3 regions of the Paenibacillus sp. W4I10 genome follow, and region 3 is predicted to be linked to each of the others. Evidence: predicted binding sites of a transcription regulator. Region 3 holds the regulator's gene; each other region holds the start of a gene.
What was found. The regulator Rex, encoded in region 3, represses fermentation and respiration genes when NADH is low (regulators of the CRP and FNR family bind a similar motif). The targets are predictions, from matches to a motif close to TTGTGAAATATTTCACAA.
Positions count from the first base shown of each region.

Region 1: a site for Rex is predicted at 2,570-2,587, ahead of nadA (quinolinate synthase NadA). Genes of this name have one in related genera too.
Region 2: a site for Rex is predicted at 7,233-7,250, ahead of QF049_RS08380 (cytochrome ubiquinol oxidase subunit I). Genes of this name have one in related genera too.

Region 1 covers NZ_JAUSXX010000001.1:5,119,279-5,129,976, forward strand. The annotation lists gene nadB (L-aspartate oxidase) at 1-1,524, opposite strand, end outside; gene nadA (quinolinate synthase NadA) at 1,560-2,498, opposite strand; gene ftsH (ATP-dependent zinc metalloprotease FtsH) at 2,798-4,843, opposite strand; gene hpt (hypoxanthine phosphoribosyltransferase) at 4,944-5,483, opposite strand; gene tilS (tRNA lysidine(34) synthetase TilS) at 5,536-6,975, opposite strand; gene QF049_RS23125 (serine/threonine protein kinase) at 7,020-7,967, opposite strand; gene QF049_RS23130 (VWA domain-containing protein) at 7,951-8,703, opposite strand; gene spoIIE (stage II sporulation protein E) at 8,789-10,698, opposite strand, start outside.
Region 2 covers NZ_JAUSXX010000001.1:1,872,721-1,883,418, reverse strand. The annotation lists gene QF049_RS08415 (DUF3237 domain-containing protein) at 1-392, shown strand, start outside; gene QF049_RS08410 (histidine-type phosphatase) at 632-2,212, shown strand; gene QF049_RS08405 (RNA polymerase sigma factor) at 2,398-2,889, shown strand; gene QF049_RS08400 (hypothetical protein) at 2,889-3,863, shown strand; gene QF049_RS08395 (GNAT family N-acetyltransferase) at 3,952-4,518, opposite strand; gene QF049_RS08390 (LysR family transcriptional regulator) at 4,549-5,424, opposite strand; gene QF049_RS08385 (MFS transporter) at 5,534-6,928, shown strand; gene QF049_RS08380 (cytochrome ubiquinol oxidase subunit I) at 7,328-8,692, shown strand; gene QF049_RS08375 (cytochrome d ubiquinol oxidase subunit II) at 8,692-9,705, shown strand; gene cydD (thiol reductant ABC exporter subunit CydD) at 9,720-10,698, shown strand, end outside.
Region 3 covers NZ_JAUSXX010000001.1:797,966-808,663, forward strand. The annotation lists gene QF049_RS03670 (tetratricopeptide repeat protein) at 1-78, shown strand, start outside; gene dinG (ATP-dependent DNA helicase DinG) at 220-3,081, shown strand; gene QF049_RS03680 (redox-sensing transcriptional repressor Rex) at 3,300-3,953, shown strand; gene QF049_RS03685 (amidohydrolase) at 3,940-5,247, shown strand; gene QF049_RS03690 (cell wall elongation regulator TseB-like domain-containing protein) at 5,287-5,817, shown strand; gene QF049_RS03695 (hypothetical protein) at 6,118-6,645, shown strand; gene QF049_RS03700 (AAA family ATPase) at 6,638-8,140, shown strand; gene QF049_RS03705 (3-hydroxyacyl-CoA dehydrogenase family protein) at 8,274-9,146, shown strand; gene QF049_RS03710 (acetate/propionate family kinase) at 9,143-10,348, shown strand; gene asnS (asparagine--tRNA ligase) at 10,450-10,698, shown strand, end outside.

The DNA.
Region 1 (10,698 bases), 4.3 Mb from region 3:
GCGGTGTAATGCTCCGCTGGTAACTAACCAGGCACAGGTCAGAAGGTTGGCATACTCCAGCTCTTCCTTATGAGTGAGTGTCTGATCAAAAAATTGCAATTCCTTTTGCAGCTTATCCATGGCCCTCTGCAGGTCCTCCCCATTCCGGCGCAAACCTACCTGACGAACCATCATTTTCTGTAGTCGTAAGCGTCTTTCGGATACCGGCTTTTGCTCTTCCGTGATCTTGTTGATCTTGTTACTCATGTCCACAGATGAAGACGCAGCCCCTCTTGCTTGTAATAAACCAAGCGGAGGGAGAGATTGAATACGATCAACAATTCTCCGCCCAAATACAATCGCTTCTGATAAAGAATTGCTTGCCAGGCGGTTTGCTCCATGCACTCCTGTAGAAGACACCTCACCACACGCAAATAATCGGGAGATGCTACTCTCTCCACTAAGATCCGTTTTCACTCCACCCATCATGTAATGGGCAGCAGGTGCAACGGGAATCCAGTCCGTTGTCATGTCCAATCCATAACGCATACAAGTCTCATATATGGTAGGGAACCGATGCTTGATCATCTCTGGCTGTTCATGCGTAATGTCCAGATACACAAAGGTACTGTTGGTGGACTCCATCTCACTAACAATCGCTCGTGCCACAATATCGCGTGGGGCCAGTTCAAGCTGGGCATGATAACGATCCATAAAGCGCTCGCCCTTCACATTGCGCAAATGTGCTCCTTCGCCGCGTACTGCTTCTGACACAAGGAACCGCGGGGCCCCCGGGTAACAAAGAGAGGTGGGGTGGAATTGGATAAATTCCATGTCACGAACAATAGCCCCAGCCCGATAGGCCATGGCTACACCATCGGCAGTAGCTACATCCGGATTCGTCGTGTATCGGTATAGTTGCCCTGCCCCACCAGAGCAAAGAACAGTTGCCTGTGCCTTCACGAACACTTGCGATCCGTCATCCTTCTGAACCAGAGCGCCAATGCATTCCCCTCGATCTCGATCTATAATCAGGTCAACAACAAAATGCTCATCCCATACTTCAATCCCGGGATGTTCATTCACTTCAACAGCAAGCGCACGTACAATCTCATATCCCGTTGCATCTCCGTTGGCATGCAAAATACGGCGGTGGCTATGCGCACCTTCCTGCGTCAACGCCAACTCGCCGTTCTCCAGATCAAATAAAGTACCCAAACGAATCAGTTCCTTCACTCCGTCCGGACCCTCATTCACCAATACCTCTACCGCTTCGGAGCGGCATAAGCCCGCTCCTGCTACAAGTGTGTCCTGCAAGTGGTAAGCAGGTGAATCATCCTCAGCAATAACCGCAGCGATGCCTCCCTGCGCATATCTGGTGTTACTTTCAAGTAATGACTTCTTCGTGATCATTAATACACGTTGTTGTTCACTTGCCTTAATGGCAGTAAACAAACCAGCAATCCCTGAGCCTATAACCAGTACATCCGTCTCTACCATGGGTAGCGCAGACAGATCAAAATCAACTAAATATTGCGGTATCATGTTATTCACCTGTCTTGGAGCAAGAGTAGCGCATCCTACTTTACCAACAACATGCGCTCTAGTGATTCTCTGGCTTTGTCGGCAACGGCTGGTGGCACGTAGATTTGCGGCTTCATCGTTTCCAGGCATTTCACCAGTTTCTTCAAGTTGTTCACCTTCATGTTGGGACATACGAGGAACTTGGTAGCAAAGTGGAACTGTTTATCCGGACTATCCAGACGAAGCTGATATCCTGTACCATCTTCGGTACCTACGATAAATTCCTTCGCTGATGAATTTTTGCAATACTCCAGAATAGCTGTTGTGCTGCCTACAAAATCACCCATTTCTACAACCTCAGGGCGACACTCTGGATGGACAACAAACTCTGCATTGGGATGCTTGGCTCTCATCTCCACCACATCTTTGACTGTAAGCATATCGTGAGTGTTGCAGTAACCCTCCCAGATAATCATTTTCTTGTCTGTATGCTGCTGCACATAATGTCCCAGGTTTTTATCCGGTACCCAGATAATTTCGTCGGAATCCACCGATTGAATAACCCGGACTGCGTTCGCCGATGTACAACAGATGTCAGTCTCTGCTTTGATCTCAGCCGAGGAATTGATATACGTAACCACCTTGGCATTAGGATGTTGTGCTTTCAATTTGCGTAGTCCATCCACATTCACCATATCTGCCATTGGGCAGCCCGCACGTTCGTCCGGGATAATAACTGTTTTATTTGGCGCAAGAATTTTAGCGCTTTCACCCATAAAATGAACACCACAGAAAACGATCACATCCGCATCTGTTTGTGCTGCCTTCTGGGCTAACAGAAACGAATCTCCACGGAAGTCGGCAACCTCCTGTACTTCGTCACGTTGATAATAATGGGCAAGAATAATGGCATTACGTTCCTTCTTCAACTCCATAAGCCGCTCACGCAGCTCGCGGTTCATCTCAGCCTTGCGCTCTAAAGCCAGAGCTTCCACCTGTGATCCTCTCCTTTATCGGGACAGCGTCAAGCGCTGTTTCGTGGGCTAACCTAAGTCGTTATCTTCGCTTGAGAAACGAATCACAAGCGGTTTAACAACTAATTTACACAACGTTCACGACTCTGTCAATAAATGAAAAAGGCCCGGAACAGCGCTGTAATCACCTGTTTACTAACTGGTTCGCCATCTAACTCCCGTTTATCTTTATCTATCCTCTTTTAAAATAATGGATAAAAAAAGAGAGCCTCGAGGGCTCTCTTGATTTCACCTGCTATCATAGCCAGATGTATTGTGCATTAAGACGTTGGCTTAGTTCCGCCATCATCCGGGTTATTGTTATTACCCTTTTCCAGATTCGGAGCTTCGTTTGGAATATCTCCGGCTGGTGGCTCAGGCGTTTCATCTTTACCTTGAATACGGACACGCACATCACCGATGGTGTCGATGATTGGCTCTCCGCCTTCAGTTGGTGTGCCTTCACCATCATTGTCATTCTCTGCTTTTGGAGTCAAAGAACCTGTTTCAATCAATTGCTTGATCTGATCCATTTCCAAAGTCTCTACCTCAAGCAAAGTTTGAGCGATCAGGTGCATCTCTTTTGAATGTTTAACAAGCAAGTCCTTACACTTCTCATAACAGTCATTGATAAAGCGTTGCATTTCCTGATCAATCTCGTAAGCAATGGAATCCGAGTAATTCTGTTCATGACCGATATCCCGACCAAGGAATACCTGTCCTTGTGAACTTCCGAATTGCATAGGTCCCAATTTCTCACTCATACCGTATTCCATAACCATGCTGCGAACAATACCTGTCGCTTGCTGGAAGTCACTGTATGCACCAGTACCAATTTCTCCGATGAACAATTCCTCAGCTACACGACCCCCGAGAAGTCCGGTTACTTTATCCAGCAATTCCTGCTTGGTAACCAGCATACGGTCTTCTTTTGGCAACATGATTACATATCCACCCGCACGTCCGCGCGGAATAATGGTCACTTTATGTACCATATCAGCATGTTCAAGGAAGTATCCTACAATGGTATGACCTGCTTCGTGATAAGCAACGATTCGTTTCTCGCGATCACTGATGACACGGCTTTTCTTCTCCGTACCAACGATGACACGGTCAATCGCTTCGTCAACTTCCTTCATGGAAATATCTTTACGGTTACGACGGGCTGCAAGCAATGCCGCTTCGTTCAAGAGATTCTCCAAATCCGCACCAGAGAAACCTGTTGTACGCTTCGCGATAATATCCATCTTCACATCTTTGGTCAGTGGTTTATTACGGGAATGTACTTTCAGGACAGCTTCACGACCTCTTACGTCAGGGCGGTCAACCGTAATTTGACGGTCAAAACGTCCAGGACGCAGCAAGGCAGGGTCCAAAATATCAGCACGGTTCGTTGCGGCTATGATGATAATACCTTCATTAACTCCGAATCCGTCCATCTCAACGAGCAACTGGTTGAGTGTCTGTTCACGTTCATCGTGACCACCACCGAGACCAGCACCACGCTGACGTCCTACAGCATCAATCTCATCGATAAAGATGATACATGGGGCATTTTTCTTCGCATTTTCAAACAAATCACGTACACGTGATGCACCGACACCGACAAACATTTCCACAAAGTCGGAACCTGAAATAGTGAAGAATGGTACACCCGCTTCACCGGCTACGGCACGGGCGAGCAATGTTTTACCGGTACCTGGAGGCCCTACGAGCAATACGCCCTTAGGAATCCGTGCACCTACTGCTGCGAATTTACGAGGGTCCTTGAGGAAGTCTACAACCTCAACAAGTTCCTGTTTCTCTTCGTCAGCACCCGCAACATCTTCAAATGTAACCCGCTTCTTCTCTTCGTTGTAGAGACGAGCACGGCTTTTACCAAAGTTCATTACTTTACCGCCGCCGCCTTGAGCCTGATTAAACAGGAAGAAGAACAGCAGGAACATAATGATCAAAGGAATAAAGGAAGTCAGCAACGTCAACCAGATGCTGTCACCTTTCATTGGCTCCTGATGATATTGGAAATTGTTAGTTTCACTTGCAGCTACAAGCTCACTAATTGCCTCATCCGTAGGAGGAATATACGTTGAGAAATTTTCTGATTTGGCGCCATCAGGTGCCTTCTTGTATTGACCGGTCACGAGATACGTTTGACCGTTGAATTGAACCGTCAATTCAGAGACATTGTTGGCTTTGATCGCTGCACGCAACTGATCATATCTAGGATTATCGGTGGCTTCGCCGCCATTGCTGACGAACTGGACTATCCCCACCACAACTAAAAAAAGAATCAAATAAAAACCAGAATTCCGGATGAACCGATTCATCCCCTACCTCCTCTCGAGACACTTTAATTATTTTAACATAGCCCGACATGGCTTCTCAACAGAAGCCAAGAACAGCTCAAGGCTTGGGTCGGGCAGGATATTAGCTACTATAGACTTCCGGCTTCAAAATCCCGATATAGGGCAGGTTCCGGTACTTCTCCGCAAAATCCAAACCGTAACCAACGATGAACGCGTCAGGAATGTCAAAGCCTGTGTAATGAGCTTCCAACTCAACTTTACGGCCTGAAGGCTTGTCGAACAGCGTAACCACACGCACCGACTCGGCACCGCGGTTTTCTAGCAGTTCAATCAGATAGCTGAGAGTAAGTCCGCTGTCGATAATATCTTCGACAATCAGAACTTCCCGTCCTTCAACGGATACATCCAGATCCTTAATGATTTTGACAACACCTGATGACTTGGTGGAAGCGCCGTAACTGGATACCGCCATAAAATCCATTTCAACAGGTACCGTTATGTTTTTAACCAAATCAGCCATAAATATAAACGCACCCTTGAGCACACAAATGACCAAAGGATTGCGATTTGCATATTCGGCACTTAGTGTTGCGCCTAATTCCTTGACTTTACTCTGAATTTCTTCTTCACTGATCAATACTTCCTGAATGTCGTTCTGCAACTGTGCGAACCTCCTAAGTTATACTATGAAAGCCTTACCTGAACCATAACCACTACCCCTGAATCGCTGAATCGCCTACAGTCATGTACAGGATTGCGGAAGTGCCCTCCCTGACAGGAGCCACATTGGACCGTCGAACACCCGGTAACCAGATGATATGACCTGCTCCATCACATACCACAGGAATACGTGGACGGACAGATGGGGGGATTTTCTCATCGATGAAAATATTTTTCACCTTTTTGCTTCCGTTTAATCCCATCACTTTCATGGTATCTCCAGGTAACCGTGAACGCACAACCAGCGGCATAAGCAGTTGATCCGCATCAAACGCGGCTTGATCCGCCGATTCCGGTACATGATAGTCCTCGGGACTCACCGTCATCAACCGAATATACCGGTTAATTGGGGTGAGTGAAAGCTCATAAGTTCCACTCCATTGCGCAAGACGATACTCGTAAGATTGATCCTGTACGTCCGTCCGTATGCCCAAAGAAATCAGATTATACTCCCGAGTGCAGGCGAGTGTCTGTCCTATATCCAGGCTCCAGGTCGTCACATGGGTCTCCATGACCTTGTGCCGAATGGTTTCTATACGGGTAAAGTCGACAAAATCACTGTCCAAAGGCAGATAATTCAATATTAGTTTAATCAACCTTCGTTGTAAAGCGACATGTAACTTCAAGAAGGAAGGCACCTCAAAGGTTTGCCTTCCGCCGTTCACCTGCACTAGACACCTGTATGTGTCATATGCACTCTGCTCCATGAAATCGTCTTCATCACCCACAATTTCGGCAAGCCGATTCAATGACGGCGTGAGTTGTCCATTATACTGCCCCAAAAAAGGAAGCACATCCAAGCGAATGGCATTACGCCGATATTTACGCAGGGCGTTGCTCTCATCATTGAAATACATAAAACCCTGGGTATTACAAGCTTCTACAAGGTCTGTCTTGTTTATACGAAGGCATGGACGAATAAGTTCCACATTTTTTTCTCGTCTTTTAAACTTCATTCCTGAGAGTCCCGACAAGCCGGTTCCACGAAGCAAATGAAGCATGACCGTCTCCGCCTGATCATCGGCATGATGTGCCAAAGCGATGCTTGCCGCATTATATTTGGAAGCGACTTCGTGCAAAAAGGCATATCGCTTGTTGCGGGCTGCTTCCTGTGGTCCTTGACCCGTAAGCTCCATATATGAAGGTACATCGGCCTTGGTCCATTCAAATGTAATACCAAGCTGCTGTGCCAGTTCCATCATTTTCTCCGCTTCGTCATCAGATTCACTCCGGAAGCCATGATGCACGTGGGCACAGATCAATTCAAGTGGCACATGCCGCATGCTGATCTCGTGCATGATATGCAAAAAAGCCACCGAGTCCGGCCCGCCCGATACTGCGACGACAATCCGATCCCCGGGAACCCATAACTGATGCTCTTCCGCTGCATCCAGCACGTTCTTCACCAGCATGTTCCAGCGTAAAGCCTCCATACCTGTTCCTCATTCCTTGCGTTATGTATATGCACTCTCACAGATCAAAAAAGTAGTGCATAGATGAGCACTCCAATAAGTAATATCACAGATACAGCAAATGCGTTTTTAAGCCAGCGCGGTGTTGTACTTTTGGAACGACGGCGGAGAGGCGTGGGGCGTGCCATCATTTCCTTCCACCCTTGTGCCGCATGACCTGCATCACGAAACTGACCTCGTAAAGCCTGATTGGTCCAATTGCGAAAAGGACCCAGTCGTTCACTGCGTTCCACCAGCGCTACAAGCTGATTCACACTTCGCAGTTGCGGTAATCCTTCGGCTGCCAGTGCCTTGAGCGCGTCTGCTTCAAGTACATGAATCAACAATAGTGCAAATGCAAATACATCATAGGTACCATCTGCCGTACGGCTGCCTGCATTCCAGAAGCCCCGATCATACCATTCGGTGAACTGTTTGACGCTTCGACCAATAGACGTAACTCCGCCATAGTCGATCAATTCCACCTGCCCATAGTCGGATACCAACACATTCTGAGGTTTGAGATCACCAAACACCCATCCCGCCTGATGCAATTGTGCCAGCTTCTGCAAGAGTCTAAGTCCCACCAGAAGTGTCCAGTCTGTCCCCTGACGCCGAATGAAGTGATGAAGTGCCTCACCTCTAACGTAACGCATCACATAAAAGGGAATATCCCGGCCACGAACGGCATAATCATCCACATCTTTAAGATAGGAAGGAATGCCGCTCTGCCGAAGGGCCTCATGATTACGCTGTAGTTGAAAAGATTTGAGTACATTGACTTCCGATTGCAGATCAACCGGATCAAATCCCATTTTTAGCGCGTAGTGTTTGCCATTTTCACCCCGTTGGACAAGAAAAACGATGCCATTAGCTCCTTTGCCCAGTAGCTTCCGAATCGTGTAACGACTGCGATTCCATTTCCCTGTAACCACGGTTCCTGGCGGGAAAGAGGCGTCAGACAACGTTGTCACCGAGCATCCCTTCTCTTTCAATGCGATAGTTCCCTTCTATTTCCTGCTGTTTCTCCAGTGTACCATAACGGTAAAAATCAATCACCTTCTGAATTGCAGGACCTGTCGGCGTTGCACCCTTCATCTGCAACCTTCCAAACAGGGACCGAACACGGCCTGGATCCGTTGTCCAGTCAATATCCATTACCGCATCTTCTCCACTGTGTCGCCCCGGAAAATGAAATACGGAAAGCTTGCTCTGACCTATACGCGCCTGCAAACTTAACATTAAATCACGAATGCCTTCTTCCACCGCAGCCAGTTTGGGCTTCATGCTGGCACTGACGTCTATTAGCAATATAACCTGTAAGGCTGTAGTTTCAGCCATATCATCCATCACTTCCACGACCCGGGCGCGTTGTGCAGGCTCCAGATCGGTTACCGTTTTGGGCTCCTTCTCTCCCAAAATTTGTGTTAACTCTCTATTAACCGCCTGTTGAATGGTCTGAACCACCGTTTTCCTTGTCATCATCTGCATGGTATGGGCAAGCTGCCGTGTACCTACAATTTGGCTGATTCCACCTCCGGCTCTGGCAATATCCTCAATCTCCCGGCTGCCCAGCTCACCAATGGTTCCATAATCAATTACGCCAACCACATTAACCGTAATCCCCTCTTCCTGTGCTTCGGCCGCTGCCAGCACCGGACTTGGTCCTACATTGGAACAACCGTCGGTGATCAATAAGATTTGCTTCATCCGATATCCCTCCGTTATTCGTTACTCTCCAACTCTATGACTAGCATTGCCAGAATGAAGAGACTTCAAACAGAAGAATATGCAATTAACTGACGGTCCGTGGACGCTCCATTCGGTTGATGCCAGGCACACGCAGTGTGGCCCATTCAGGGCGGAAATGCTCTACTTTTCCAACAACGACGGTCATATCATCCAATATCTCATGCTGCTGATATCTTATGACACTTTCAAGCAGGCAATCGGCCAAATCTTGCGGATCATCTGTATCAATCTCTTGAATGAGCCGTTTCATCCATAACTCTTTGTTCACCGCATACCCCGGTGCATCATAGATGCCATCCGTCATCATAATGAGGATATCCCCCGGCTGAAGCTGTACCGTCACCAGATCCACTTCAATATCTTTAATAATACCGATTGGCAAATTGCTGGCCGAAACCTGAATAACCTCCTGTCCTCGTTTGATAAAACTTGGCGTCGATCCGATTTTCATAAACGTTGTCTCTGCCGTATATTCATCAATCAGTGCCATATCCACTGTGGCATACATCTCTTCAGGGGAGCGCAGCATCAGAACGGAGTTCACGGATTTGATCGCCAGTTTCTCGTCCATGCCGGACTGTAGCAACTGTTCCAGTATGTTCAGCGCTGCGCTGCTCTCCATCCGTGCCCGTTCTCCATTGCCCATTCCATCACTGAGCGCCACCGCAAATGTACCGTTGCCTAACTCAACCGTACTGAAGCTGTCGCCTGACATCACATCTCCTCCTTTGGCGGCGGCGGCAACACCCGTGGTAACCTCGAAAGTTTTGGCCGAACCAAACGTGACGGTTGCCAGTCCCTGACGAGGATCGGTCATGGTCTCATGCAAGACGGCAATATGCTCGTCCAGTACATCCGAGATCAGCGGAGCTATCATTTTCCGGCACTCATCGAATCCACGTGTATATGCATGTACAATTTCAATCTCTACGTTGCCCGCTTCCAGATTGATGATCTCAATGGAGTGAATGGACAAGCCCAGTGACTCCAGTGCGTCCCTAATCTGCTCCTCCTGCTGTACCATCTCCTCACTTTCCCGCTGAATTTCTTTGGCCAGGTCCTCCATGACCTGAGATACACCGGACAATTGCTCTGCAACCAGCTGCCGACTATCGATAATTTGGCGCTTCCATTGCATGTTATGTTGATGCAGTCCATACTGGGCACGCATGACTTCAAGGACCTCTTCCGGTTTCGCACACACCCTGTTCCAGTCCACTGGAATCTGCTTGCCTGAGATCTCCGGGTTTCCTTCAATTGTACTCATCACGTCCGTCATATATTTGTAGGTTTGAATAAACTTCGCATCCCAGCATTGTGTGCGCTTGAAGCAGCTGGCACATGTGCCCTCGGCAACCGCATTCATGAAATGGTCCATTCCACCTTCTTTCTGTACCTGCTCCCCTGCACCGGACATCTGATCAAAGCTGCGTGACAATTGACGGAATACCTGCGAGAACCGGGTTACCCGTTCTGCCGTGATATCCCGTATCCGTTTGGCATACTCATGCTGGGATTTCGTATGATCCTGCGTACCCGGTACATATTTGGATATCGCCGTCATCAGGCTTTTAGGTGTCAACATGAATAGTACGATAGCTGCACACGTCTCCCATAACGAGTTCATAACATCGCCCGGTCCGCCCAGATATATGGATAGAATGGACGAACCCAGCAGCATGCCCAGTGCAACCGCCGCACGTTTGCCCTCTCGAAGCATACCCGCCAGCATCCCGGCAAAAGCAAGCAGGCTCATCTGATACACTGCTGACATGTCAGCCAGACTCAGAATCAAGCCGGTAATGACCCCAACTGAGGCTCCGAGGGGGGCTCCGCCCACCAGCGCAAAGATTAATATCAGATAACGGGAGAGCATATGCTCCACGGATAAGGACTGAATGGTCCACCCTACGGCTCCCGTCATAACGGAAGCGAGCAATATGATCAGGCAGA
Region 2 (10,698 bases), 1.1 Mb from region 3:
TGAACATTGAGAAATCATTTGATTTGCAAAATAGCGAAGATGATTCGGTTGTTATGATTACTTTTACAGGCAGCGTAACCGGAAAGTACTTTGAGGGAATTGTGCTGGGTGGAGGAGTGGATACGCAGATTATCGGGAAGAATGGTGGTCCGCATACTCTATCGGCAAGATACATGCTCCAAGGGACCGACAACACAGGTCATTCCTGCAAAATTTATATCGAAAATAACGGAAATATTGATAAAACGCTGAAAACTGCTTTATTTCGTACTTCCCCCAAAATGATTACAGACAGCAAAGCCTTATCCTTCTTGAACCGTGAGACACTTGTTGGAGAAGGTCATCCGACGGAGTCAGGGATAGATATAAAAATATATAGAAAACCGCTGTAATGCGGGGCAAATAGCAATTATCTTTTTATTGTATGGCAGAGAAGATATCTTTTTATAACGAGAAGTCAGAGTCGCTAAGGAGCGGCTCTTTTTGTCGTATGAGATTTTACGTCAATATTTATATGTATTCTTTTACAATTAATTAACATAGGATGGATACGGCGCAGACACTTCTCACCTATAGTATGATGAGCGAAAATAAACCAATATCAGGCGGAATAAGGAGAAAACTATTCATTATGATGATCAAAAAAATCGGGATTTCAGTAGCATCACTCGCCATCTTAACGTCTGTAAGTGTGTTTGACGTATATGGCGCAGGCTCCAAACGCATGATCGAAGTGTCCGAACAATCAGCTAATGTGGTTGTGAACGGACAAAGGGTGGAAGGCGAATCATTTCTCTACAATGGGGTCACTTATGTACCTGCAAGAGCGATTGGTGAAGCCTTGGGGCAAGAGGTAGACTGGGATAACAACACCCAATCGGTGTTTGTTGGACAAAAAATGAACGATCAGCAGGGATACCGCGGTACCAAAACGCCATATCCTTTTAAGGAAACAAGTTATACAAAAGCTCCTATTGGATATGAACCCATATTTATTAACTACATAGGGAGACATGGTTCCAGACATCTATCCAGTTCCAAGTACGACAAGACGTTATTTGAACTGCTCGACATCGCTGAAAAGGACGGGCAGATCACTAATTTGGGCAAAGAGCTGAAGAAGGAAATTGGCAATCTGATGAAGGTTGAAAAAGATCATTATGGATTGTTATCCACTACGGGTGGAGAAGAACTGAAAGCAATAGGGGCCAGAGTTGGGCAGAATTTCAAAGAACTTTTTACATCGGATAAAAAAGTGATTGCACAAGCAACCTTCAAAGATCGAACGCCGCAGAGCAGAGATCAGTTTATTGACGGGTTAAAGGAAAGCTTGGGAAATAATAAGGTAGACATTCTGGCTTCAGCCTTTGAAGAAGGGAAAGACCCCTATCTACGGCCCTACGACTTGGCTACGAAGTATAACGAGTACGTAGAAGATGGAGACTGGGTTAAGTTATACGAGGATTATGTCACACAGAACACTGGAACGCGTTATGCAAAAGAGGTCCTTTTGCAATTTTTCTCTGAAGACTTTTATCAGAGATTGAATTCTGGAGAGTTTGAATTGAAGGATGAGAAAGGAAAAGTGAAGCTCAGCAACCCAACCGAGGCTGCTTCTAATCTATATGAACTCTACATCATTTCTTCGAATATTAAAGGAGAAGGTGACTTCGAATTCGGGCGATATTTCACGGCTAATCAGTTGAAATGGTACGAGAGTATTGACAATATCAATGATTTCTATGAAAAAGGTCCATCCTTAACGTCAACGGATCTGCCGCAGAATATCATTGCACCTCTGGTAAAAGAATTGATTGTGTCTACCGACCAGTCCATTCAGCAAAAAGACACGGCTGGTATATTTCGTTTTGCTCACGCAGAAACCATCATTCCACTATCTTCATTCCTGGATATCGCCGGAGCTAATGTGAGTATCGACAAACCACAGGACGTGACCCAAAACTGGAATGGCTCGGTTATCTCACCGATGGGAGCAAATATCCAATGGATTCTGTATTCCAATGGTAAGGATGTTCTCGTGAAAATGCTTAGAAATGAAGAAGAGATCGCCTTCCCGATCGAAACAAAGACCTATCCGTACTATAAATGGGAAGATGTGAAAACATATTACCAAAACAAACTGCAGAAGGTAGGCGTAAGCTTGGACAGCAGTTTGGAAGACAATATCGAGATTTTGCAGAAGAAATTCTAATCGATTGAACGATATGCATTTTATATGAAAATAAAGACGAAGATGAAGAAAGCAACTCCTTTTCATGGGGCTGCTTTCTTTTTTTGCATTTTGAATGAAATGGACCAGTAAAAAAATCCTAAAACAAAATGTGACCAAATGCCGTCCGTAAGAGTGTTAGAGGTATAAAGGAGGGCATAACAACCATGCAGCGATCAGTGCCCCAGCTGGGCGATCATGTGATGAAAGTCTATGAGACATACGCGGATACGCTGTTCCGGATTGCCATGGTGCACCTCGGCAGACGAGAAGACGCGGAGGAAGCCACTCAGGATACCTTCATCAAACTAATAGAAAAAGCCCCTACGTTCAACGATGCGGAGCATCAAAAAGCATGGTTGATTAGGGTCATCACCAATCATTGCAAATCCTTATTAGGCAGAGGCTGGCGCAAACGGGAGGTCAAGCTGGAGGGAGTCGATCCTCTTACAACAGACAACCCTGAAGATCACGCGCTGATCGAACTTGTGCTGTCACTGCCCGTCAAGTATAGATCGGTGGTTCATCTGTATTATTACGAAGATTATCCGATCCGAGAAATCAGCGAGATCCTGGAGATTAGCGAATCAGCAGTGAAAATGAGATTAAAACGAGGAAGACAGCTGTTAAAACTGGAGCTGGAAGGAGAGGAACTGTAATGAACGAAGAACAATTCAAACAAAACTACAAGAAAGCGGTGGATCATATGAAAACAAACGAACAAATGAAAAAACGGGTAGAGCAATCCTTAAACACGCAACATCAGGGACCAAAACGTCAACGTAAACCACTGTACATTGCAGCAAGTGTTGTTATAGCTGCCAGCATTGGATTGGCTGCGCCAAGTGTATGGCAACAATTCAATGGGCCAGCCGCACCAACACCACAGGTGGCAGCGGTGACTCCAGGCGCGTCGGTTGACCCGATCGTGATTCCGAAGATGGAGTTGCCGAATTCACAGGGCAAAGGCGCGATGGCTGATATGATGCAACTGGTTGTGTATGGAGGAAACGTATATACACAGTCCCCAACATTGCTTGAAGGCGTAAATGCACTCAATCTACGAGGTGAGAAGCTTGGCACTACAACTGGTGGCATCAATGAACTGAGCGGCCAGGATAAATATACGGAGCTTGCTTCCAACATTGGCGAAGCAGACATCTATGCGGTCAATGGCTACGACAAGGACTTCCGCATCATGTCTTACACCGAGATCGATGGTCAGGTGTATGCTCAGCTATTCGACAAGAACAACGGGATCACCATTGGTACGGGTGCCGACCTGATCGGCAAGCTTCATCTCGAAGGCAACATCGCCTCGGCGCAATGGGAGACGTTTAATAGCTGGAATAATGGATTGCAGCAGCTTCAGCCGTTAGTAGCAACTGACGGATCGCTGGATAGCTTCATCTCTGCGTTATCTACTGCCAAACCAATCGCAACGAGTCCGGAGTTGGAAGAGAACCTCTACGGCAAGGAAGATCGCAAGATCATCTATCTCACGCTGGAAGACAAAACGCAGGTCCCACTGGTTCTGTTTGGTGATGGTCTGGTGCGTTACGGTAATGTTCCGGCATTCCTGGAAGTGGAGAAAGGCGCGTTCCAATCATTCTGGAACAGCTTGGGCGAGTAAGGCGAAGACAGCAGTCTGGATGCATGAAGAAGAGCGAACAGAGCACGCAAGTGTTTTGTTCGCTTTTTTGATTATCGGTGAGATTAGATTAATTAGAATTTTTGTAATACACCAAGTGATCGGTCCATTCATTATTTTCGTGTATAAACCCTTTACGTAGACATTCAAATTCCATACCAACACTCTCTGCTAGTTTCATGGAAGGGGTATTATCCACATTAATATGAGCTTCTATGCGGTGGAATTTCAGATGTTCAAATGCAATATGAAGTGCTTCATTCACTGCTTCTTTCCCATAACCTTTTCGCCAATACTGATTATGGATCGTGTATCCGAAGCTTCCCCATTGAAAATGATCTCTTGCCAAGGTCGCAATATCAATCATACCCAGATGTGTACCATCATGCTTTCTAAACACACCAAATACATAAACCGCATCTGTACGCGCTAACTCCTGGTGTCGATCTACCAGATCATGAAACCAATCCAGCGTACATTCACTCATATCCATTTTCCCTTTATCATGACGGTGTTGGGAGGGCAAGCGGTTTTCAAACTCATTCAACCAATTTTCATAGTCGTCTTTCTGTAATGGTCGGATGACTAGCCGTTCTGTCTCTGAAATATGATCAAATTTTTCTGCTTTTAATATCAAAATGACAACTCCTCTGGATTGAATTTGTGCTCATGGCATAGCACTGAAATAGTCCATAACCACGCTGCGAAACTCTAAAGCGGCTTTGGAAATATACCTGTTTTTGTGCGAAAGCAAAGCGATCTCACGAACGAGTTGGTGTTCCTCTACCTGAAGATATCTAATGCGCTCATGCGGGTTTCTGGCTGTGCTAGGTATAAACGCGAGACCGATCTCCGCTTCAACAAGGGCTGTTAATCTTGCAGGCTCATCACCTTCATATACATATTTCGGTAGGAAACCAGCGGATTGACATACGGAATCTACCATATCACGAACCCCATACCCTTGCTTCACCCCAACAAACCACTCGTCCTTAAGCTCAGTTAACTGAATGCTGCTTCGGTCTGCATATCGATGCCCCGTAGGAACAGCGACTACGATCGGATCTTCATATAGTATCTGACATTCGATGTCGTCACCTTCAATCGGAGGGGAGGAGAGACAAAAGTCCACCTCGCCCCGATGTAGAAGTCTGGACATGTTTTCTAACGAAACCATTTGCACATGGAACTGAATATCCGGCTTGGTTTTCCGGAATTCCCGCAGTATACCTGGCAATGTGCTTGCCGTAGTCACCGCCAATTGCAGTGTACCCTGATCCGGATTGGAGAGGTCAGCGATTTCCCGCTTTCCTTGTTCCAATTCAAATAAGGCTTTTTCAGTTCGCTGAAGAAATGTTCTTCCAAAGTCGTTTAATCGCAGCTTTCTCCCGATTCGATCAAATAAAGGGACTCCAAGGTCGTCCTCTAATCGTTGTATCGTTTTGCTCAGGGAGGATTGCGTGACATGCAGCTTTCCCGCAGCTTCCGTAACATGTTCGCATCGGGCCACTGTCAGGAAATATTTTAGTTGAAGAAGCTCCATTTGTACCATTCCTTCATTCCTTCTAGTTCATCAAATCATAACATATAATGCGTTGGAATAAATGAATAAGTTCAATTATGATAACAACAGAAGAAGGAGTGATGCACCGATGAACGTTCGAAACAAAGGATTGATGTTAGCTGTTGGACTCGGAATTATGTTGAATCCGTTAAATTCCTCCATGATTTCTGTGGCTATTTCAAGATTGCAACAAGTGTATCAACTTAATTTTACAGCCGTTTCGTGGATTATTTTATCATTTTATATTGCCAGTGCTGTCGCTCAACCCGTCATGGGCAAGTGTAGTGATTTGTTTGGCCGCAGGAAGATCTTCCTCATGGGTCTTGTTATTGTTTTTGTTTCATCCATGTTAGCTCCATGGTCTCCCAGCTTTTCATGGCTCATCGTATTCCGAATCGTTCAATCGATTGGCACAAGCATGATGGTGGCCGTCGGAATGGCAATTGTCAGAATTAACGTGACTGAAAAACAAGCCTCAGCCTTGTCCACCTTGGCTATATTCCTTTCAGGAGCGGCTGCAGTTGGACCTTTTATTGGTGGAGTATTGATTCATTGGTGGGACTGGCACAGCATATTCTTCGTTAATATTCCGTTTGTCTTGGCAAGCTTTTGGGTCGCCTGGAAAACAATCCCGAAGGACGAGCAATCTCCGTCTATCTCTGGTCACATGTCCATTCGGCAATGGCTTGCGTTAATTGACGCACCAGGTATCCTGATGTTTACGGTAGCTTTGGTGACTCTGCTCATCGGTTTACTATCAGTAAATTCCACAGGAGATATTTCAACATGGCATCTGCTGACAGGGGGGATCGGGTTAATCGCACTCGTCATGTTTATCCGACATGAATTAAAAGCAGCCACGCCTTTTATTCCTCTGCGAACGTTTGCCTCATATCCCGAGATGACTTGGGTGAATGTGCAATACATGCTGGTGAACATCCTGTTTTACGCACTTTTTTTTGGAGTTCCTACGTATTTGAAGCAGGTACGTCATCTCAACGAAGTTCATACAGGAATGAGCATGCTGGCTTTGGGGTTATGTTCAGTCATTATTGCTCCGTTCGCAGGGCGCTGGATTGACAGATCGGGATCACGGCCTGCTTTGATCGTATCCGCTTCTTTAATGACATTTGGCTCTATATTGATCGTTGTTATGAATGAAACTTCTCCAATCTTCATAATCATTGTTGCCTTAGCTTTATTTGGCATAAGTAACGGCTTAAACGCGGTCGGCATGCAAGCTGCTCTGTTCAAAAGCACACCCAAAGAAATGATCGGAGTCGCATCGGGTATTTTTAATACATCTCGCTACCTGGGGACCATTTTATCGTCGTTATTGATTGGTATTGTTATGGGAGATACATTTAATGTGACAGGATTTCAGATGCTTGGAATCATCCTTACGGTATTAGCTGCATCACTGATCATCATGAGCGTACGTCGCGAGGCAAGTGCGGTGAGTCCGGAGCAAGTAAGCAAGTAAAATAGAGAATCTGCTGTGCAATAGCACGTTTACACCCAATGAATCAATAGCTCCATTGGGTGTATTTTTTGTTTTTCACCAAGTTGTCAGAAAGAGTTGATCCTTTCTTGAACGTTTAGGGTAGAAGACGTGTCTTTGATTGAATTAGGTAAAAATAAAGATATAATAATTTTGATTAATAGGCTTGGTTAGTACTTTAAGTGCATCAATATCAGATTTTAATTGGCATCCAATGCTTGCTATTATCGGGGGCCTACAGGAGTAAACGCATTATAGGTGTGGCAAGATATCGTCATACCTAACTTTGTGAAATTTTTCGCAACTTTGCATTGAGCTTAGCCAAAGCTGATATTGAATGTTTCTAAATTGAACAGAGTTTGAAAGGAGGCAACACAAAGAATGGCTATTGATACGGTATTATGGAGCAGGCTAGTGACTGGTTTGACGCTCGGGTTCCACGTGATTTTTGCAACGCTTGGTGTCGGTGTACCTTTGATGATTGCTATTGCAGAGTTCATCGGCATTCGGAAGAAGGATCACCATTACATACTTATGGCAAAGAGGTGGTCCAGAGGATTTGTCATATCTGTGGCGGTTGGTGTTGTCACAGGTACAGCGATATCGCTGCAATTGGCCCTGGTGTGGCCGAATTTTATGAAATTGGCCGGAAATGTTATTGCACTGCCACTATTTATGGAAGTATTCGCGTTCTTTTTTGAAGCAATCTTCTTGGGCATTTATCTGTACACGTGGGATCGGTTCAAAAATCCGTATATCCACTGGTTGCTGACCATTCCGATTGTCGCCGGGGCAGGCATGTCTGCTGTTTTTATTACAACAGTGAACGGATTCATGAACCAGCCTGAAGGTTTTGTCATGGAAGCAGGTCAATTCTTGGCAGTGAATCCTGTACAAGCGATGCTGAATACGGCGACGTTCTCCAAAGTATTTCATGTATTAAGCTCGGCTTATCTGACAGGAGCTGCTCTGTTAGCAGGAATTGCAGCCTTTGCAATGCTGAGAAAAGGGGTATCGGCCTACCACAAAAAAGGCCTGAACCTCATGATGGCCGTTGTTCTGGTATTCAGTTTATTAAATTCCTTAGCTGGGGATGTATCTGCCAAGTTTTTGGCTGAACATCAGCCGGAGAAGCTCGCAGCTGCCGAGTGGCATTTCGAGACGGAAAGCGGCGCGGATCTGATTTTATTAGGATGGCTGAATGCTGAACATGAAATCATAGGCGCACTTCATTTGCCGAAAGTGCTTAGCTTTCTTGCCTTTGGAGACTTTAACGCCGAGGTAACCGGGCTGAATGAATTTCCACCAGATGAACACCCGCCCTTACTTGTGCATTATTTGTTTGATCTAATGGCTGGAATTGGATTCGCTTTGCTTGCTATATCAAGTCTGTACTTCCTGTTTGTATTCTGGAAGAAACGAAATCAATTTAACAAGTGGATGCTTCGTATGGTTGCGCTCAGTGCACCGCTCGCTTTTCTGGCCGTTGAGATGGGTTGGTTCTATGCAGAGATCGGTCGGCAGCCATGGATCATTCGAGGTTATATGCGAGTAGAAGAGGCCGCTACTTCTTCACCGAGTGTAAGAATATTATTTTTTGTCTTTTTACTTCTGTACATCGTGCTCGGCGTCATCTGTGTTCTCGTGCTGAGACGTTTGTTTAATAACAATCCTGCTGACCTTGAGATGGAGAAATGGTTGAAAGAGAAGCATGATCAATCAGCCAAGAAAGGGGATCAGGCCTGATGAGCTATGAATTAATTGGTATATCGGTACTCTGGTTGTTTTTGTACGGCTATCTTATTGTAGCTTCCATTGATTTTGGAGCAGGTTTTTTCGCCTTTTACGCACGCCTGACAAAGCAGGATCATCTGATTAATCGTCTGATCTCCCGGTATCTATCACCGGTGTGGGAGATCACCAATGTATTTTTTGTCTTTTTCTATATTGGCATCGTTGGATTTTTCCCGGATACCGCTTACTATTATGGCTCCGCGCTGCTTGTTCCGGGAAGTATTGCCGTCATTTTGCTTGCCATTCGTGGGTCATTCTACGCCTTTGAGAATTATGGTTCCAAAAATAACATCGTATATCTGTTTTTATACGGGGCTACCGGGTTGCTTATTCCAGCGTCATTGTCAGTGGCACTGACCCTGTCTGAAGGTGGCTTTATTTTGAAACAGGGAGATACCGTTTCCCTGGATTACTGGGCACTATTTACGAATCCATTATCGTGGAGCATCGTTGGTCTAGCCATCGTGTCGGTATTGTTCATTAGCGGGTCATTTCTGACATTTTATGCATCTCGGGCAGAGGATCATTCGGCATTGAAGCTGATGCGCAATTATGCTTTGTTCTGGAGTACACCGACCATTATTCTCGCGCTGACTGCATTTATATATTTGGGTCAACACAATGAGCGTCATTTTCAAAACATGATGGATTTATGGTGGCTGCTGGCGCTATCCGTTGCATTTTTCATGATTGCCATGTGGCTGTTATATAACGGTCGTCGTTACGGATTAGCTTTTATATGTATCATGCTGCAATTTTTCACAGCCTTTTTCGCTTACGGCATTGGGCAGTATCCTTATATTCTTGATCCATTCATCACGATTCAGAGCAGTGCCACACCGCCAGCAATGGGTTTTGCGCTAGTGGTTGTGTTTATCGGTGGGCTGTGCCTGTTAATTCCTTCTCTTATTCTGGTCTTCAAACTGTTCCTGTTTGATGCGGATTATGTGAAAGGGAAAAAATAAAGGAGGAGCGTTCAATGAAGAGGAGAGGCAAATCCAATCTGATCTCGCAGCAAATGTCTTTACAACGAAAAAACAGACTTCTCCTTGCGATCATTTCGCTGGCCCTTGGTGTAGCTATTATAAGCCAGGCCACCTTGGTGGCTGAAGCAGTCCAGCGAATCTTTGTAGAGAAAGCTTCCTTTTCATCAGTGATGCTGTTGCTTGTCCTATTACTGGTTGTTATGGCTGCACGCTCACTGTTGTCGTATGGTAATGGGAAAGTGAGCTTGCATATGGCAGCACGCGCCAAGACAAATATGCGAGCATCTGTATTGCAGAACCTGACCCGCGCTTCCATGCCTTCAACCCTGAGTGGGCAGACGGGAGGAAAGGTCAGCGTTGCATTGGATGCTGTGGATGAGGCTGACAGTTATTTCAGTCAATATATGCCTCGAATGATGGAAGCCGCGGTGATCCCGATTCTGATTCTGGTTGTTACATTTACGCAGCACGCCAACACAGGCTGGATTATGCTGTTTACGGCACCGTTTATCCCGCTCTTCATGATCTTGGTTGGTCTCCAGACGAAGAACAAATCAGAAGAAAAATACGCGCAACTGGCTGAGTTTTCCGGTACATTTCTGGATTCGCTTCAAGGGCTGGTTACGTTGAAGATATTCGGACGGGCTAAACGTCAGCAACAGGAAATTGAACGCAGCAGTCTGGGGTATCGTGATGCCACCATGGGCATTTTGAAGATTGCATTTACAAATACGTTTATGCTGGAATCGATCGTGATGTTAAGCATAGGTATTGTTGCGCTTGAACTGGCTATTCAGTTACTGGTTTTCAAATCGATGAGCTTCCACACGGCCTTTCTCGTGTTGTTACTCGTTCCTGAGTTTTACAGTCTGTTGAAGAATACGGGAACGGCTTTTCACAGCGGGCGAACCAGTATGGGGGCGATTCGCAAGGTGGAACAGATGCTTGAGGAAACAAGTATCAAGAGCACAA
Region 3 (10,698 bases):
CCACTGTACAACATGGAAGCTTGCAGGTTGAACAGGGGAAAATTGCAATATGCTAATCAGCTGACGACCCTTCATTAAGCGGGAATTCGGCGACAAAAAACGGTGTTCCCTCCTTTGGCATAGCGGCGGGGACACCGCTTTTTTGTCAGTTAATTTTCAAATCCCCTTTTTTTTGCTATGCTGTAACATAGACTGGAATGGAAGGGACCGTACATTGCAATGAAATTTGCCGTATTGGATTTCGAAACAACCGGCACGCAGTCCGACGGTGAGATTATACAGGCCGGACTTGCCATCATAGATCATGACTACAGCATAACTCAAATATATAGTTCTTATGTGAACCCTGGTGTACCGATTCCCCCGTTTATTTCGGGGTTGACGGGTATTACCGATGAAGATGTGGCGGACGCTCCTTCACTCGAAGAGATGATGATGGAGATGGTTCCGCTGCTTAATGATGTGGTGCTTGTTGGACACAACGTCGCTTTTGATTTTCACTTTTTGCAGAATGCTCTTGACCGTTGCGGTTATTTGCCGTTCACTGGCCGCATTCTGGACACGATTGATTTTCTGAAGATTACATTCCCATCACTGGGTTCTTATCAACTTGGTTATGTGTCTTCCGAATTTGGATTTCAACATGATCGCCCTCACCAGGCAGACAGTGATGCACTGGCGACAGCCTATGTGCTGCTCAAGTGTCTGGATGAGTTAAAGGAATTACCGCTCATAACGATTCAGCGCCTCAGTGACCTGTTTGCACCAGAAGACAGTGACTTGGGCTGGTTCTTGGATGGAATGCGCAGTGAGAAGGAAGCAGAGCCGATTCAGGATCTGGACGGACATACCTATTATCGTCAGCTTGCTCTTAATGTAAGTGATTGGACTGATATAGGTGCACCACGCGATGAGCGGGAGGCTAACCCCCTCGATGGTGTAAGCTTCGAACAGTTTATGGACCAGGTTCGGGAGAACCTGAAGGATACGCTTGATCATTACGAAGAGCGTGAAGCGCAGACTCAGATGTTCAGCAGTGTAAGGCAAGCCCTTGATGAAGAGAAACATCTCTTGATCGAAGCAGGAACAGGCACTGGTAAATCTCTGGGTTATCTCTTGCCTGCTATTTACGAAAGTGTGAAGCAAGAACAGAAAGTTATGGTCAGCACGCATACAATCAACCTGCAGGAGCAATTGAGAGAGCGGGACATTCCGATGCTGACTCAAGTGGTTCCGTTCCCGTTTAAGGCTGCTGTATTCAAAGGACGTGGACATTACCTGTGCCTGCGCAAATTTGAACACAAAATCAATAAACGTGAATTCGCTACACCCAAAGAGGATTATTTCACAGCTGCTCAGATGATTGTCTGGCTTACGCAGACCGAAACCGGAGATGATGAGGAACTTAACCTTAGCGGACGCGGAGGGGACTTCTGGGAGACGGTACAGAGCGAATCTGAGTCTTGTCTGGGAAGATCATGTCCATGGTTCCGCAAATGTTTCTACCATCGTGCCAAACATGAGGCCGGGTTGTCAGATATCGTAATCACCAATCACTCCAAATTATTTACGGATGTGAAAGCCGCGCATCAGCTGCTGCCAGCCTATGAGAGTCTTGTGATCGATGAGGCACATCATCTGGAGGATGTCGCTGGAAAACATCTTGGAATGCATATGAAATATTTCACCTTGGTTCATACACTGACCCGCCTGTTTAAAGACAGTCGTAATGGTCAGCTGCCTATGCTTCGTTCGCAGTTATCCGGGCATGAAAATTCGGTGCAATGGGGCTCCATGGTGGATCAGATGTTCCCGCTCGCTCTTGAAGTTAAGGAGCTGTGGGATCGTATGAGCGATGCCTTGTTCGGTCTGTTGCCTGAACGAAGTGATGCTTCACCGGGAGAGACGGGGCAATTTTCCCTGCGTCTGAAAGCATCTCAGAAACCTGCGAAATGGCAGGAGTTGCAGGATCTGGAGAACCAGATCTATGTGACTCTGGGGGATTTGGTTCGCAAAGGGGACAAATTGCTGCTTGAGGTGAAAGAGGATCAGGACGATTATCAATCGGATAGTCTGATTACGGACATTACAGGACTGCTGAAAGATCTGACCACATTGAAGGAGAATCTACGTTTCTTCATGCGTATGGATGATGCCAAAACGGTGTACTGGATGGAAGCCAGCGGTCAATTCCGCAGCAAATCTCTTCAGCTGTATGCTGTACCTGTAGATGTCAGTGCACAACTTAAGGATTTATTTTTTGATAAAAAGAAAAGTGTTGTGCTTACATCGGCTACGCTTTCGGTAGATAAGTCATTCCAGTTCATGATTGAACAGCTTGGCTTGCAGGAAGCTTCCGAGAATAATCGGTTGTTAACGTCGATGCTGCCATCACCTTTCAACTATCGCGATCAGGCACTTCTGGTGATTCCGCGTGATTTCCCGAGTGTGAAGGGAAGTGTGGGTGATGCGCACTTTGTCAATATGCTGGTGCAATCACTTGCAGAGACGGCAATTGCCACGCGTGGACGCATGATGGTTCTGTTTACTTCATACAAGATGTTGCGACAGGTCTATGATCCGCTGAAGGAGGCGCTATCTGGTAACGACATCTCGTTGCTTGGGCAAGGCGTTGACAGTGGAAGTCGTTCCAAATTGACTCGCAGGTTCCAAGATGCCAAAGCTACGGTACTTCTGGGTACAAGCAGCTTCTGGGAGGGTGTAGATATCCCGGGAGAGGCGCTAACCTGTCTCGCTATTGTGCGACTGCCTTTCCAGCCACCGAATCATCCGTTGGTGGAAGCCAAGAGTGAGCTGCTTCAGGAACAGAAGAAAAATCCGTTCATGAAACTGTCCGTGCCGCAAGCGGTCATTCGTTTCAAGCAGGGATTTGGCCGGTTGGTGCGTACAGCGAAGGACAGAGGAATTGTCATTGTTTATGATACACGGGTGATTGAAGCGTACTATGGTAAATTCTTTTTATATTCTTTACCTGGTCCCAAAATGGAGCACATGCTCACGGAGCAGATGGTTCCACGAATTACCGAGTGGTTGGAAAAACCTGTTAATGAACAAGAATAATGGTTGTTTTGTTCGTTATATCATTGCATGACACTATCGTTTGGCGTTAAACTTTATTAGATATTTCCGTATCCGATTAAAGCAGTTGCACGTAAGAACTTATAACCTAAATTACAAGGAGCATTCTGTATAAAATGTCATGTTTATCTTTGAGTTTATACAGAATGCTCATCTTTTCATCTATTATTTTATCGTGGCCTTGGTAAGGGGGAGCAAGAATGAAATCGGATAAAATTTCGGAAGCAGTGGTACGACGTCTGCCTGTATACTTGCGTTATTTGAACGAGTTGCATCAGCGTGAGGTGGCTACTGTTTCTTCTCAAGAGCTTGGACAGAGGCTGGATCTGAATCCGGCCCAAATTCGTAAAGACCTGGCTTACTTCGGTGATTTTGGTCGTAAAGGGATCGGGTATGATGTATCCTATTTGATCGAGAAAATTCGTCACATTCTCAAAATCGATCAGCAAATTAATGTAGCTCTGGTAGGAGCGGGTAATCTCGGTCAAGCCTTGTCCAACTACAACGCATATCTGAAAGACAACATGAAGATTGTTGCTGTATTTGATGCATATGGACCGAAGATTGGTAGTCAAATTAACAGTTTGACGGTAAAACCAATGAATGAATTGACGGAAGCGGTTAAAACGGAAAACATCCGCATCGGAATTATCACGGTTCCGGATACGGAAGCCCAAAATGTAGCCGATCAGCTTATTGAATCCGGAATCGAAGCGATTCTTAATTTTGCACCAACCATTCTAAAAACACCGCCGCATATCCGCATTCACCATGCTGACTTTACAACGGATCTGCTTAGTTTGGCCTATTACTTGGAGACTGGAAAGGACGACGAGGAAGATGACAACAAATAGATGGGTAATTCACAACGGCAAATTTGCCGTTAATGAAGGCGGCACAACATGGAACGTGGTTCAAGGATACATGGTTGTTGAGGATGACAAGATTGTGCATATTGGTGAGACATTGCCGGATGGAGACAAAAATTGTACCAAAGTGGATGGAAAAGGACTGTTCTTCCTGCCGGGTCTGATCAATACGCATGGTCATGCAGCAATGTCGTTGCTGAGAGGGCACGGAGACGATCTTGCGTTGCAAGTATGGTTGCAGGAAAAAATGTGGCCGATGGAAGCGAAAATGACTTCACAAGACGTATATTGGGGAACTTCGCTATCGGTGCTTGAAATGTTGAAAGGCGGAACTACAGCTTTCCTGGACATGTACGATCACATGGATCAAGTTGCCAAAGTTGTGGAGCAATCAGGCGTTAGAGCAGCACTGGCACGTGGTGTAATCGGGCTGTGCTCGGAAGAAGAGCAACTGCGGAAGCTGGACGAGTCGGCAGCGTTTGCACGTGAGTGGAATGGACAGGCAGATGGTCGCATTACAACCGTAATCTCGCCACACGCTCCATATACATGCCCTCCTGACTACATAGAGAAGCTTGTACAGGTCGCGAACGACCTGAACCTTCCTCTCCATACACATATGTCTGAAACGCTTCGTGAAGTGGAGCAGAACGTGGCTGATTATGGACTGCGTCCTGTGGCACATCTGGAGAAACTGGGCTTTTTCTCTCGTCCATCCCTGGTTGCACATGCGGTGCATCTGAATGACGAAGAGATTGAAATTTTGGCCCGTCATGATGTGGCTGTATCCCATAACCCGGGAAGTAACCTGAAACTCGCTTCCGGTGTTGCGCGGGTACCTGCGTTACTGAAAGCAGGAGTTACCGTGTCACTCGGAACAGACGGACCGGCAAGCAACAACAACCTGGATATGTTCGAGGAAATGAGACTGGCTGCATTGATCCACAAAGGTGTATCTGGTGACCCGACGGCTGTGCCAGCAGGCGAAGCGTTACTCCTCGGAACGTCATACGGTGCCAAATCCATTTTCTTGAACAATACCGGAGCACTTGAGGTCGGCATGAAGGCTGATTTTATCGCTCTTGACATTGAACAGGCACATTTCTATCCACATACAGACCTGATCTCACATACGATCTACTCGGCTTCTGCCAAAGATGTTGAGCACGTATGGGTGGATGGAAAACAAGTGGTGAAACACGGCGAATGTCTGACGCTGGATGAAGAACGCATTTTGCGTGAGTCTCAATTGGCATTTGATGGTCTGCTTGCTCGTTAATTGCAGGACAGAGCATCATAGGGAAAGGAAGTTCGGCTTTTGAAGAAAAAAAAGAAGTGGATATGGATTTCGCTGCTTGCACTGGTTCTGATTCTGTTTGGACTTCAGCGTTATTACGTCTATGTCACGCAGGACCAGCGCAAGGAAGAAGCTCTCGCTATACAGGCAGCACAGAAGCAACTGGGCATTACATCCTATGATGAATTGCGCAAGTACATCTGGGGAGACAAAGAAGGCTCTGACAACATCTACTGGACCCTGATCGGCAAAAATAAGGATAACCAGGATGTTATGGTCTGGGTTAAATTCGATGCAAACAATCAACCGGCTAAGGGTGGAAACGCTGTACACAGTGAGCTGCTGCAGAATGGTATGTCCGAAGCGCAGATCCGCACTCGCTTCAGTTCTGAAGTTCCTGCCGGCGAGATTAAACGAATCATGCCCGGAGTTGTGAATGGAATATATGTGTGGCAAGTGTATTATAAAGACGGTACGCATAACCACTATCGCTTTTATCGTTTTAGCAATGGAGAACAGGTGGACCTGGTCTACACACTCCCGAACAGCTAGTACAAATAGAGTGACATAACTAGAGAATTAGAGAAATGAAAGAACCGGCAGACGGATATCCGACTGAACCGGTTCTTTGTGTTGTCTGTAAACATTTTTGATTTAAATAGTTAAAATTAATAATTTATTCATATTTTCGCCTTCGAAAATGTATATACGATGTGATATACTCAGATATGTACTCAAAGTTACATTCAAAACAAATAATCCTGTCGAAATTCTCGCAGGAGTCAATGTGCACATATTCGTATATACCAATAAGCCAGTAGGTTAGGCCAAAATCTGGGAGGGGTAATTCACTTGAAGCTAAAAGTATTGCCTATTGCTTTAACTGCCGTCATTTCAGCCGTTGTGTTGTTTGGAGGTTGGTTTGTATATCGTCAGGTGGCCGTGCAGAATCCGATTGAAAAGATGGTTACCCAGTACGATGGAGTCAATGACGTTCAATTAACTATTAACCGCAATGACGTACAATTGAAACTGGATCTGCAACCGGATGTTGATTTGGGCAGACTGGTACAATATATTCACAAAGAAGGACAGACGGTGATTGGTTCACGCTCGTTAAAGCTGGATGTTGTGGATCATTCCAACGAGGCGCTTGAGAACTGGTGGGGTGATGCCATGTTTACCGTAGCCCAGGCGATGGAGAACAAGCAGTACACCGAGATTACACCAACGTTGTCGAAGATGGCGACGAACGGGATTAAAGTGAATACAGCTATGGATGACAACAATGTATATGTCAGTCTCAGTGACGGAGATGCCAGCAAGTTTATTATTCTGCCGCGTGTGCCCGGTCAGATAGGAGTGTGGCCTAATGCCTAAATGGACAAAAGAAGTTGCCATCGGATTTTTTCCTGTGTTGATTATTTTCCTTGCGTTTACTGGTGTTAATATTGTTCCGATTCTTATTGCGGCGGCGGTTGTCGGTGGTCTGCTGTTCATGATGCAAATGCGCGGCGGGATTACAGTAGGCGCTGCACAGGAACGTAAACGGAAGAAGAAAGGACCTTCGAAGCTTACTTTTGAAGAAATTGGAGGTCAGGACAGTGCCAAGCAGGAATTGCGTGAAGCACTTGACTTTCTCATCAAACATGAAGAAATTCGGAAGTTCGGAATTCGTCCGTTAAAAGGGATCTTGCTGACAGGCCCTCCAGGGACAGGGAAAACGTTGATGGCCAAGGCTGCTGCCCATTACACAGATTCTGTATTTGTAGCAGCATCGGGTAGTGAGTTCGTGGAAATGTATGTTGGTGTGGGTGCCAGCAGAATTCGGGATTTATTCAAGGATGCGAGAACCCGTGCTACCAAGGAAAATAAGGAAAATGCCATTATATTTATCGATGAGATTGATGTCATCGGGGGTAAACGTGAAGGTGGTCAACAGCGCGAGTATGATCAGACTCTGAATCAGCTCTTGACGGAGATGGATGGAATTTATTCTTCTGAGACACCTCGAATTCTGGTTATAGCTGCAACGAACCGCAAAGAAATGTTGGATAGTGCCCTGACACGTCCGGGACGTTTTGACCGTCACATTCAAGTGGACTTGCCCGACAAAAAGGGCAGAAAGCACATTCTTGAACTGCATGCTGTGAACAAACCTCTGATGGAGGAAGTTAATCTGGAGAAGACAGCCGAGGAATCATATGGGTTTTCCGGTGCGCAGCTTGAAAGTGTTATGAACGAAGCAGCAATATACGCCATGCGGGACGGGCTGTTACACATTGAACAACGGCACTTGTCCCTGGCCATTGATAAAGTCATGATGGGTGAGAAGACAGACCGTGAGTCCAGTGTGGAAGAGAAGAAAAGGGTCGCCATTCATGAATTGGGACATGCCATTATGGCTGAACTCGTTCGTCCAGGCAGTGTTAGTCAGGTGGCACTTAGTCCGCGTGGTCAGGCGCTGGGATATGTACGTCACAACCCGCAACAGGAACAGTTCCTCTATACGAAGCGTTTCCTGGAAGAGCAGATCATGATTGCACTCGGAGGAGCCGCTGCGGAGGAAATGTACTACGGTGGACGTTCCACTGGGTCACGCAATGACTTTGATCAGGCAACCAATGTTGTACAGACGATGATGGCTTCGGGATTGACTTCACTTGGGATTGTGAACATGGATATGGTCACAACCGAGGAACTGATGCGAGAGAATAAATTAATTCTGCAAGAACTGATGGAACAGACAAAGCGGTTACTTGAAGAACAACGGACAATTTTCGACAATTCACTCGACATCTTGATTCGTGAGGAAGTTTTGTCTGGCGAGCAATTTCGTTGTCAATTTCGTGACAGTGCCCTTCTACCAGCATAATTTATTTATGCTGGTTATTTTTTTTTACATTTCACTCGTGCTAAGATATTATTATATGTTGGGTCGAAATTTGTAATTTTCGGCGAACAGGGTACAATAGAGAAATAGAGAACCGAAAGGATGGAGTAGAACCATGTTTTTCAAAAAAATAGGAGTTGTCGGCGGCGGTACGATGGGGCAAGGTATTTCCCAGATGCTCGCAGCCAAAGGACTTGATGTGCTTCTCGTGGAGCATACAACACAAAAGCTGGATCATGCATATGACATGATCGAAACCAATCTGGATAAACAACTGGAGAAATGGGCGATTACAAAAGCGGAGAAGAAATTGATTCTTTCCCGTATTACCAAGGTAGCTCATTTAGCTGAACTTGGAACTTGCGACATGGTCATTGAGACGATTTCAGAGGATCTGGATGCGAAAAAAGCAGTATTCAGCCAACTGGACCAAGTTTGTCCAAGCAATGTCATTCTGGCAAGTAATACATCCACGCTGAGTTTGACCGAGCTTGCAAGCTCGACCAAATACCCAGAGCGTGTTATTGGTATGCACTTTATTCACCCGGTATCCCGGGTTGATCTTGTAGAGATTATTCGTGGACTGAAAACTTCGGATACAACATTCGAAGAAACCAGACGTTTTGTTGAAGAAGTAGCAGACAAAAAAGGAGTCATGATCTATGAATCACCTGGATTCGTAACTTCCCGCTTGATCTGCCTGCTGATTAACGAAGCGTTGCATGTATTGCAAGAAGGTGTTGCATCTGCTGAAGATATCGATGATGCAATGCGTATCGGATACAACTTCCAGCATGGACCACTCGAAATGGCTGACCGTTTTGGATTGGATTCTGTTGAAGCTGCACTCGAAAGAATGTTCCGTGAATTCGGAGAGTTGAAATATCGTCCTTCTACAGTCCTGAAGAAAATGGTGCGTGCAGGACACCTGGGTGCCAAAACAGGCGAAGGATTCTTCAAGTACGACAAGGATGGTGACCGACTGTGAAAGTACTCGTAATTAATGCGGGGAGTTCCTCGCTCAAATATCAACTGTATAATATGACTGACGAATCTGTACTGGCTAAAGGTTTGGTGGAACGGATCGGAATGGATTCCTCCATTCTGACACACAAACCGACAGGCCGCGAGGATGTTACAGAAGTTAGCGAGATTCTGGAGCATACAACAGCGATCCGTAAAGTCATTGATATTTTGACTCATAAAGAAAATGGTGTACTGGATTCTGTAAGTGAAATTCAAGCTGTTGGACACCGTGTTGTTCACGGTGGTGAAGCATTTAAAGAATCTGCATTGGTAGATGATGCTGCCAAAGCTGAAATTCGTCGTTTGTTCGACTTGGCTCCACTTCATAACCCTGCTGCAATGATGGGTATTCGTGCAGCTGAATTAAATATGCCAGGTGTGCCTCAGGTAATGGTCTTCGATACAGCGTTCCATCAGACGATGCCGGAAAAAGCATATCTGTATGCTATTCCGCGTGTACTTTACAAAAAATATAAAGTGCGTCGCTACGGCGCACATGGTACTTCCCATGATTTCGTAAGCAAGGCAGCTGCTGAATATCTGGATCGTCCAGTGGAAGATCTGAAAATCATCACTTGTCACATCGGTAACGGTGGTAGTGTAACAGCAGTTAAAGGTGGCGTATCCGTTGATACATCGATGGGTATGACTCCACTAGAGGGACTGATGATGGGAACGCGTTCGGGTGACCTTGACCCAGCCATCGTACCTTATGTAATGAACAAGGAAGAACTGAGCGTAAGCGAAGTGAACTCCATGTTGAACAAACACAGTGGATTGCTTGCGATCTCGGGAATCAGCAGTGACATGCGTGAGATTACGGAAGGTATGGAGAATGGCGATGCCAACTCCACGCTTGCTTTTGAAATGTACGAATACCGTCTGCGTAAATACATCGGATCATATGCAGCTGCAATGAACGGTGTAGACGTGATCGTCTTTACGGCTGGTGTAGGTGAGAATTCTGTTGTACTTCGCCAAAAAGTATGTGAGCAGCTCACTTATCTGGGTGTTGAACTGGATGAAGCGTTGAATGCCATTCGTTCTGGCGAACCACGCCGGATCACAACAGCGAATTCCAAAGTGGAAGTTCTCGTTGTGCCAACAAACGAAGAATTGGTAATTGCTCGCGATACGCATCGAATCGTATTGAATTCTCAGTAATCTAACTGTAAAGTAAATATAGAATGGCAAGGAAGTGCAGAGGACAGGCAACAGCCTGTCCGCTGCATTTTCAAATTTCAGGAATCAAGGGGAGATATGGCATGGATACGAATTGTGTAATTCGTAATGTGAACGAGCATGTGGGCGAGACCGTAACGATCGGTGCCTGGATTAACAACAAACGTTCCAGCGGCAAAATTCAGTTTTTGCAGTTGCGTGATGGAACCGGATATATTCAAGGGGTTGTTGTAAAAAGTGAAGTTAGCGAAGAGATCTGGAACAATGCCAAGAGCTTGACACAAGAAAGTTCTTTGTATGTTACAGGGATTATTCGTGAAGAACCTCGCAGT